Regions from separate parts of the Rhizobium sp. 268 genome, predicted to be linked through region 1. Evidence: riboswitches for the same ligand, from Rfam matches in the RefSeq annotation. Region 1 holds a riboswitch; the other holds the start of a gene.
What was found. A riboswitch is a leader RNA that binds a small molecule or an ion and turns the genes downstream of it on or off. The one in region 1 is predicted to bind cobalamin.
Positions count from the first base shown of each region.

Region 1 (4,484 bases):
GCCGCCGAGCGCAAGCGCGTCATCTTCTCCGAGGGCGAGGATGAGCGTGTGCTGCGCGCCGCCCAGGTGCTGCTGGAGGAAGGCCTTGCCGACCCGATCCTCATCGGCCGCCCGCAGGTCATCGAGACGCGCCTGAAGCGCTACGGTCTGCGTATCCGGCCGCTGCAGGATTTCGAAGTCATCAACCCGGAAGACGATCCGCGCTTCCGCGAATATGTCGATCTGTATTTCTCCCTCGTTGGCCGCCGCGGCGTCATTCCCGAAGCCGCCCGCACCATCGTGCGCACCAACACCACCGTCATCGGCGCACTGGCGCTGAGGCGCGGCGAAGCCGATGCGCTGATCTGCGGTCTGGAAGGCCGCTATGAAAAACATCTGCGCGACGTCCGTCAGATCATCGGCAAACGCAAGAATGTCCGCGATTTCTCCGCCCTCAGCCTGATGATCTCGCAGCGCGGCGCCACCTTCTTCACCGACACCTACGTCACCTTCAATCCGAGCGCCGAGGAGGTTGCCGAGGCAACGGTGCTGGCGGCCGAGGAAATTCGCCGTTTCGGCATCACCCCGCGCGCCGCCCTCGTCTCGCATTCCAACTTCGGCTCGCGCGAATCCGAGAGCGCCACGAAGATGCGCAACGCCCTGCAGCTCGTGCGCGAGACTGCCCCCGATCTTGAGGTCGACGGCGAAATGCATGGCGAAAGCGCCATCACCGAAGCACTGCGCAAACGCGTCATGCCGGATACGACATTGCACGACGAGGCGAACCTGCTGGTCTTCCCAAATCTCGACGCCGCCAACATCACGCTCGGCGTGGTCAAGTCGATGACGGACGGCCTGCATGTCGGCCCGATCCTGCTCGGCACCGCCCTGCCCGCCCACATCCTGGCGCCTTCAGTCACCTCCCGCGGCGTCGTCAACATGGCCGCCCTCGCCGTCGTCGAGGCATCGCAGCCGGCGTAAGCCGGTTGCCGCCAACGTCAGCCATCGGCTATCGACAGGCGTCCCCTATCCGCGAGCGCGTCCGCGCGCTCGTTGCCGGCAATCCCCGAATGTCCCTTGCACCAGGCAATGGTCACCAGGGCGTTTTGGGATAGCTGAAGATCGACGGCTTTCCAGAGGTCCGCATTGTCGATCGTTCGCCGTCGCCCATGTCCATTCGGGCTGCTTTTCTTCCAGCCGTTGTTCTTCCAGATATGTCGGCGGCTGTTGCAGCCTTTGACGGCATAGACGGAATCGGACCAGATGATCGCGGGTTCTCCGGCTGTTTGGCTGTTGATCCACATGGCGGCCCTGAGAACGGCGGTCAATTCCATGGCATTATTGCTGGAATCGTCGACGCCACCGAAGTCGGAGGCGATTTCCACCGCATCGCGATAAGCGACAAACGACCAGCCTCCATGCCCGGAACCGGGCTCATAACAACCGTCCGCGAAGAGGTGAAGGCCGTGTTGGGCTTCCGTCACGCCTGATGTCGGTGCAAAGGAAGGGATCTCGTCGGGGATGCTTGTCATTTTCACCGCGTCTCTGGCGATTGCTGGATAAGATCAGGAAAATACGCTAATATTTTCTTTGAGCTTATTAAGAGAAATCCGTTAAGGGAAAACGCGCGGCCGATTGAAGTCGCATTCGACCCACCGACCGTTTGCTCATTCCGGGACGACGCCGTGAAACGCCGAAACCTGTCTCTCGCCCTTCTCCTCGCCTTCGCAGCGCCCGCCGTCGCGCAGACCAATGCCATCTGTGAGGACCTGCGCGGCCGTCTCGCCGACCTGCCGCGCTCGATCGGCAATGGCAACGGCCCGGAAGCACGCCAATATGCCAGTGCCATGGCCGAGCAGAACCTCGAGCTTCGCAAGGTGCGTAACGATCTGCGCAACTACGGCTGCACCTCGGGCAGCATGGTGGTGATCGGCGGCGAGAATGCCGATTATTGCACCGAGCTGTCGCAGGCCGAAGGCCGGATGATCGACAATATCGCTTATCTCCAGGACCGCCGCAACGAGCTGGCCGGCCGGAACGGCGCCGATGACGACCGCCGCGAACTGATGGCCGCGCTCGACAGCAACGGCTGCAACAGCGAGAACTTCTATGCGCCTTCCGAGCGCAATGCCAACGACCCTGCCCCGAGCGTCGAGGAGCAGGCGATGCGTTCGGACACTTTCATTCCGCTCGGCGGCAAAGAGGCCGATCCGCGCTACGGCCTGCCGCGGGCCGATATGCTGTCGCCGGTCAGCACCATCTGCGTGCGCAGCTGTGACGGCGGCTTCTTCCCGATCAGTTCAAACACCACCTCGGTCGATTTCGGCCGCGACGCCCAGACCTGCGCCAAGATGTGCCCCGGCATCGAAACCCAGCTTTTCTATCGCGACGTGACGAGCACGGAAGCCTCGAACATGATCTCGGTCGCAACCGGCACGCCCTACAGCGCCATGAAGAACGCCTTCGCTTACAAAAGCCGCGCGCCCGGCGAGAAAAACGCCTGTGCCTGCAATCTCACCGCCTATTACGACGAGATGCGCGGCAAGCAGGCGATAAGCCAGCCGCCGCCACAGGGCTCGATCACCACCATCCGCACCAATCCGCCGGCGAAGGATACAGCGGCCGCCGCCGCGCCGCAGCCATCGGTTCCAGAGCGTCCCTACGACCCCACGCAGAACAAGGTCCGCCAGGTCGGCCCGCAATTCCTCGCCGGCGACCAGGGCTCGATCGACCTTGCCAATCCTGCCGCACCTGGCCCGCAGCCGCAGCAGCAGTGATCGCTACCTCTCGTTCCTTCCCCAGCCATCGTGGAAGACGAGTTCCTCAAGCGGTAGCCGCTGCCGCCAGCCTTTGACCGAGAGTTCCGGCTGGTCGTAGAGCCGGTCGACGAAACCGGCGCAGAGCCAGGCAACCGCTTCGATATGCTCGGGGATGCCGAGAATGGTCTTCAGGTCGGCTTCGTGAAAGATGCTGACCCAGCCAATGCCGATCCCTTCGGCGCGGGCCGCCAGCCAGAGATTCTGGATGGCGCAGACTGTCGAATAGCTGTCCATTCGCGGATTGTGCGTGCGCCCCAGCACCACGCTGCCGCTGCGGGTGGGATCGCAGGTTACGCAGATACCGAGCGGCGCCTCCACGATGCCTTCCAGCTTGAGGGAGCGATAGACCTGCCGCCGCTCGCCCTCAAACATCAATGCCGCTTCCTCGTTGGCCTTGGCAAAGGCATCGCGGATGCGCGCTCGCACCGTTGGACTTCTCACCAGAATGAAATTCCACGGCTGCATGAAGCCGACGGAGGGTGCGTGGTGCGCGGCGGTCAGCAGCCGTTCCACCACGTCGTCGGGCAAGGGCTCGGGCAGGAACTGGCTGCGAACGTCGCGCCGCGTCATGATCGCGTGATAGACGGCCTCGCGTTCGGCCAAGGAAAAACCGGACGCCACGGACAGGGCATCCTCATCAAAGGGTCGCATCGTCAAATCCCCAACAACGCAACCGCCCGCCGTCCGCGCGGGTTGGGTCTATCTTGCCAGGCCGGTCTTCTGACTTGGCGTCATCCGTCTGCCGCAGCCTTCCCGGCGAAAGCCAGTGGCATGATAAAGCGGCAAACGTCGGCCTTACAGCGTTGGGCACGTTTCGGTCTCGCACCGAATTCCCGATTCTCCCGCTTGAAAAGCGGGCACCTGACGGCGCATCTATTTCAGCAAACCGGCCCTGCGGCAAGCGGCCTCATGCCGCATTCACCCGTATGTGACATCGATCGCGTGGACAGGTGTGCATCGCTGCCGTAGAACCGAACAGATCCTAACCGACGCCTGTGGCGCCGCAATTTTCCTCTTTGCACCCAGTTGCCCGTGCCCCGCCTGACACCCATGATCCTTGCGGTCGCCCTGTTCATGGAACAGATGGATTCGACCGTCATCGCCACCAGCCTGCCGGCGATCGCAGCCGATATCGGCACCTCGCCGATCGCGCTGAAGCTTGCCGTCACCAGCTATCTCGTGGCACTGGCGATCTTCATCCCGATCAGCGGCTGGATGTCGGATCGTTTCGGCGCGCGCAACATCTTCCGTATGGCGATCTTCGTCTTCATGATCGGCTCAGTCGCCTGCGCCTTTTCCAATTCGATTGCGGCCTTCGTCGTCGCGCGGCTGATCCAGGGCGCCGGCGGCTCGATGATGACGCCGGTCAGCCGTCTGCTGCTGGTCCGGGGAACGCCGCGCCACGAACTCGTCGATGCCATGGCCTGGCTGACCATCCCCGCGCTGATCGGCCCGATCATGGGGCCGCCGATCGGTGGTTTCCTCACCACCTATCTCACCTGGCACTGGATCTTCTGGATCAATGTCCCGATCGGCGTGCTCGGCATCATCCTCGTCACGCGTTTCCTGCCGGCGGTCGAGCCTCGCAGTCCACGGCCGATGGATTTTCCGGGCTTCTTCCTTTGCGGCATCGGCTTTTCTGGCTTCGTCTTCGGCCTGTCGGTGATCAGCCTGCCGGCCGTGCCT
Region 1 is NZ_JAPPSO010000004.1:121,081-125,564, forward strand. It holds gene OS035_RS09270 (NADP-dependent malic enzyme) at 1-960, shown strand, start outside; gene OS035_RS09275 (ribonuclease H family protein) at 978-1,511, opposite strand; gene OS035_RS09280 (DUF2865 domain-containing protein) at 1,665-2,756, shown strand; gene bluB (5,6-dimethylbenzimidazole synthase) at 2,760-3,449, opposite strand; cobalamin riboswitch at 3,492-3,678, opposite strand; gene OS035_RS09290 (MFS transporter) at 3,849-4,484, shown strand, end outside.

Region 2 (4,484 bases), 290 kb from region 1:
TCCCAAGTCTGGGGATAGCCGAGCACGAGATACCCGACCATCTGGTTGGCGAGCCAGGCCAGCAGGACCGCCGTCAGCGCCATGCGCCGGGGAACAATGACCGCCGATACCGCCGCCAGGGCCACGAAGGGCGTGACGCAGGCAAAAATCAGGCTGAGAGCGACGCTCGCGCCTGAAATGATGGCGACCCAGGCGACAGCGAAGCCGGGGACGACGGGCCGCAGGGGAAACTGATTTCGTTCGAGCATCTCGAAACTCCGTTCGACCGGGCGCAGGCGCCCTCGGAAATCATACGCCAGTCCAGGAAAAAGGCCATTCCTCAATCCAGGACGTATTGGATGTGGTGCCGCCCATGCACTGCCGACTTCTGGACATGGGCGCGAACGCCGAAAACCCTGCCGATCATATCCTCTGTAAGCACCTCCTCCGGCGCGCCCGCGGCGACGACCTCACCCTTCTGAAGCACCGCCAGGCTGTCGCAGAACATTGCCGCCAGGTTGAGATCGTGCAGAGCGACGATGCAGGTGATGCCGAGCTTCGAGATCAGCCGGAGAATGTCGAGCTGGTGCTGGATATCGAGATGATTGGTCGGCTCGTCGAGCAGCAGCTCGCCCGGCGCCTGCGCCAGCGACCGCGCAATATGGACGCGCTGTCGCTCGCCTCCCGACAGCGTCTGCCAGAGCTGGCCCGCCCTCGCCTGCATGTCGACCCGCAACAGCGCCTCCTCGACCGCGGCATCATCCTCCGCGCCGAAGGGCGCAAGCATCCCGCGATGCGGCGTGCGGCCGAGCCGCACCACGTCGCGCACGGTCAGTTGCGTCTCGGTCGTCGATTGCTGCTCGACGAAGGCGATGCGCCGCGCAAGGGCGGCGCGCGACAGCGAAGCGATATCGTCGTCGCCCAGCCGGATGACGCCGCTGCGGACCTTGCGCAGCCGGCAGATCAGCCTCAGCAGGCTCGATTTGCCGGACCCGTTCGGCCCGAGCAGACCGAGCACCTTGCCCTTTGCCACCGTCAGGCTGACGCCGTTGACGATGACCGTGTCGCCTGCGGCGAAACTCACCGCGTCGATCGTAATGCTCATGCGCTCCTCCGCACGCGATAGAGGATGACGGCAAAGGCTGGCGCGCCGAAGAGCGCCGTAACAACGCCGATCGGCAGGACCTGCTGTGGGATGATGATGCGCGAGACGATATCGGCGCCGACCATGTAGATCGCGCCGCCGAGTGCTGTTGCCGGCAGCAGCCGCCGATGGCCCGGCCCGACGAGGAAGCGGGCGGCATGGGGAATGACCAGGCCGACGAAGCCGATCGAGCCGACCATGCTGACGACGCTTGCCGTCATCGCCGCTGTCAGGCCGAACAGCAGGATCTGGACGCGGCGCACCGCAATGCCGAGCGAGGCCGCCGCATCCGTACCGAAGGCGAAGGCATCGAGCGCCCTGACATGGGCCATGCAGATGACGAAACCTGTGAGCGCGATCGGCACCGAGAGATAGACATCCGGCCAGCGCACGCCGCTGAGCGAACCCAGAAGCCAGAACAGGATGCCCCGCGCCTGCTCGGCATTCGCCGATGTCGTCACGATGTAGGAGGTCAGCGCAGTGAAGAGCTGCGAACCGGCGACGCCGCACAGGATGATGCGTTCGCCGGTTCCTCCCGCACCCGTCGCCAGGAAGCCGACCAGCAGAAAGGCAATGACCGCGCCGATGAAGGCGCCGCTGGAAAGGCCAAGAACACCGTAGCCGAGGCCGAGGATCATCACGCAGACGGCTCCCGTCGAGGCGCCGGCGGAGATGCCGAGCACATAGGGTTCGGCCAGCGGATTGCGCAGCAGCGCCTGCAGCACGGCGCCGCAGAGCGAGAGCGACGCGCCGGCGCTGGCCGCAACCAGCGCCCGGCTCAGACGATAATCCCAGACGATGCCCTGGTGGATGCGGCTGAGTTCGAACTGCGTTCCGAACAGCCGGTTGGAGACGGCCTCCGCCGTTGTCGCCAGCGGGATCGCGATCTCGCCGATCGAAACGGCAAGGCTGATCATCAGTCCGAGAAGGAGAAGGGCTGAAATGGTGAGCGCGGCGAGCGCCCACCATCCTTGTTTCCTGACCGACGCTGCCTTCACTGCGAGAGGCCGAAGGATTTGATGCCGTTCGCCAAGGTCTCGATGCCGTCGATCGTGCGGATCGTTGGGTTCATCGATTGCGCGTCCATCATCACGAAGTGCCTGTTCCTGACGGCATCGAGTTCCTTGGTCACGGGGTCGTTCTCGAGAAAATCGATCTTGACCTTCGGATCGTCGGCGGCGTAGCGGCGCCGGTCCATGGTGGCGAGCACGATGACGGCCGGGTTCGCCTGGGCGATGGTTTCCCAGCCGACCAGCGGCCATTCCTCCTCGGTGGTGACGACATTCCTGGCGCCGATCGCCTTCAGTATATAGGCAGGCGCGCTGTTCTTGCCCGCAATGAAGGCGTCGCCGTTGACTTCCTTGCTGGAGAACCAGAAGACGATGGGCAGGCTCTTGCCCGATGCGGCTGATATCGAGGCGACGGCATCCGCCTCGCGCTTCTTCAGCTCGGAAATCAGCGCATCGCCGCGCTCCTTCACGTCGAAGATCTCTGAGAGTTCGGCGATTTCGCGATAGATCAGCGCCATCGTGAACAGCTCCTTGCGCACACCGTCGCCGCCATCGGTGTTGACCTTGGCGACGCAATCGGCCGGCGAAAGATAGGTATTGATCCCGAGATCCTGAAACTGCTCCCGCTTGCCGACGGAGCCCTGCGCGCCGACATGCCATTCGAACTCGGCCGCCACCAGGTCGGGCTCCTGTCCGACGACGGATTCGAAGCTCGGATCATTGTCGGCGAGACGCTTTATCCTGCTGTTCGCCGCGGCATATTGCGGCAGCACGGGACCGACCCAGACGGCCGTGCCGGCGATCTTGTCGGCAAGGCCGAGCGAGAAAAGAATTTCGGTCATTCCCTGGCCGATCGAAACGATCTTCGACGGCGCCTTCTGGAAAGTCACCTGCTCACCGCAATTGGTGATGGTCAAAGGATATTGGGTGGCAGCAAGGCTCGGTGCCGCAAGGCCGATCAGCCCGAAGGCAAATGTCATGGTGGCGAGAATCTGGCGCATGAAAAACCTCGATTGAAGGAAAAAGCACGGTTATGCCGCACGCGCGGCCGAAGGCACGCTGACGCGCGCGCTAGCCGCAGGAGGCCCAATCGAGACGGATGCATGCCGAAATTCGGCGAAGGTTCAGAAGGTCAATCATGTCTGTTCCTTATCCGGGCATCCCCGCCCGGTTGATTGGATCGTGATTGACGGCAGGTCTCCTGGCTTGCGGATATAAGTCGTTCATCCGCCTTCCCGCGATATATCGCAGTGGCAGGGCCATAAGCCCTTCAGAGATGGCCAGTCGCTGGCCACAGCTGAGATGATCGACAATCCGCTTACAGTTGCGGGGGCAGCCACGGTCTCGGTCCCTACTGGGTCGTCCTCACCGTGTTCCCTATTAATCCCCTTGGAGTCATCTTCAGGGAACCGTCACCGCCAGTTACGTCGCCCGCCCGCACGACGTCAATCATTATTGCGGAAGATTGGGTTTGGTGGGCGAAATATGGAGACGGAACGTCGGAGCGCTGTTGGCCGGTATGATGCCAGCATTCTCATCCCCAGGATGGAGCTCTCTTAAGCATCCTACTATTCCCGCTGTCGTGGGCGCGGCATCCACCAACCTCCCTCATGCTGAGGTGCGCAGCCCGAACGGGCGAAGCCTCGAAGCACGCCGCAACGCTGCTCCCTGCGTTCCTACAACGCATCCAGCGGAATCTTCAGATACCGTCGCCCGTTCGCCTCCGGTTCGGGCAACCGCCCGCCGCGGATGTTGACCTGCAGCGCATGCAGCATCAGCTTCGGTTTCGGCAGCGTGCGGTCGCGCGCCTGGCGCAGCGCCACGAAGCCGGCTTCGTCGATGCCTGATATATGCGGATTGGCGCGCTTCTGGGCGGCTACCGTGCTTTCCCAGCGCGGGTGACGGCCGCCAGGCTGATAGTCGTGGCCGGAAAAGAGCCGGGTCTCCTCGGGCAGCGACAGGATCGCCTGGATCGAGTGCCAGAGAGCGCTGGCGCTGCCGCCGGGAAAATCCGTGCGCGCCGTGCCGGTATCCGGCGTGAACACGGTGTCGTGCACGAAGGCGGCGTCGCCGATCACATAGGTCACCGAGGCAAGAGTATGGCCGGGCGAGAACATCACGCGGGCTCTAAGCCCGCCGATCTCGAAAGTGTCGCCATCAGCAAACAGCCGGTCCCATTGCGAGCCGTCGGTTTCGAGTGCCGGCCAGTTGTAGATTTCCTTCCAGAGCACCTGCACGTCGGTGACATGGGCGCCGATCGCCGTCGGCGCGCCGGTCTTTCCTTTGAGATAGTGCGCGGCGGAGAAATGGTCGGCATGCGGATGCGTGTCGAGGATCCACTCGACCGTCAG
Region 2 is NZ_JAPPSO010000004.1:409,751-414,234, forward strand. It holds gene OS035_RS10730 (hypothetical protein) at 1-248, opposite strand, end outside; gene OS035_RS10735 (ABC transporter ATP-binding protein) at 320-1,084, opposite strand; gene OS035_RS10740 (FecCD family ABC transporter permease) at 1,081-2,121, opposite strand; gene OS035_RS10745 (ABC transporter substrate-binding protein) at 2,118-3,134, opposite strand; cobalamin riboswitch at 3,308-3,562, opposite strand; gene blh (bifunctional sulfur transferase/dioxygenase Blh) at 3,810-4,484, opposite strand, start outside.
Region 2: linked by a shared signal. The riboswitch ahead of OS035_RS10745 (ABC transporter substrate-binding protein) and the one ahead of bluB (5,6-dimethylbenzimidazole synthase) in region 1 are both predicted to bind cobalamin.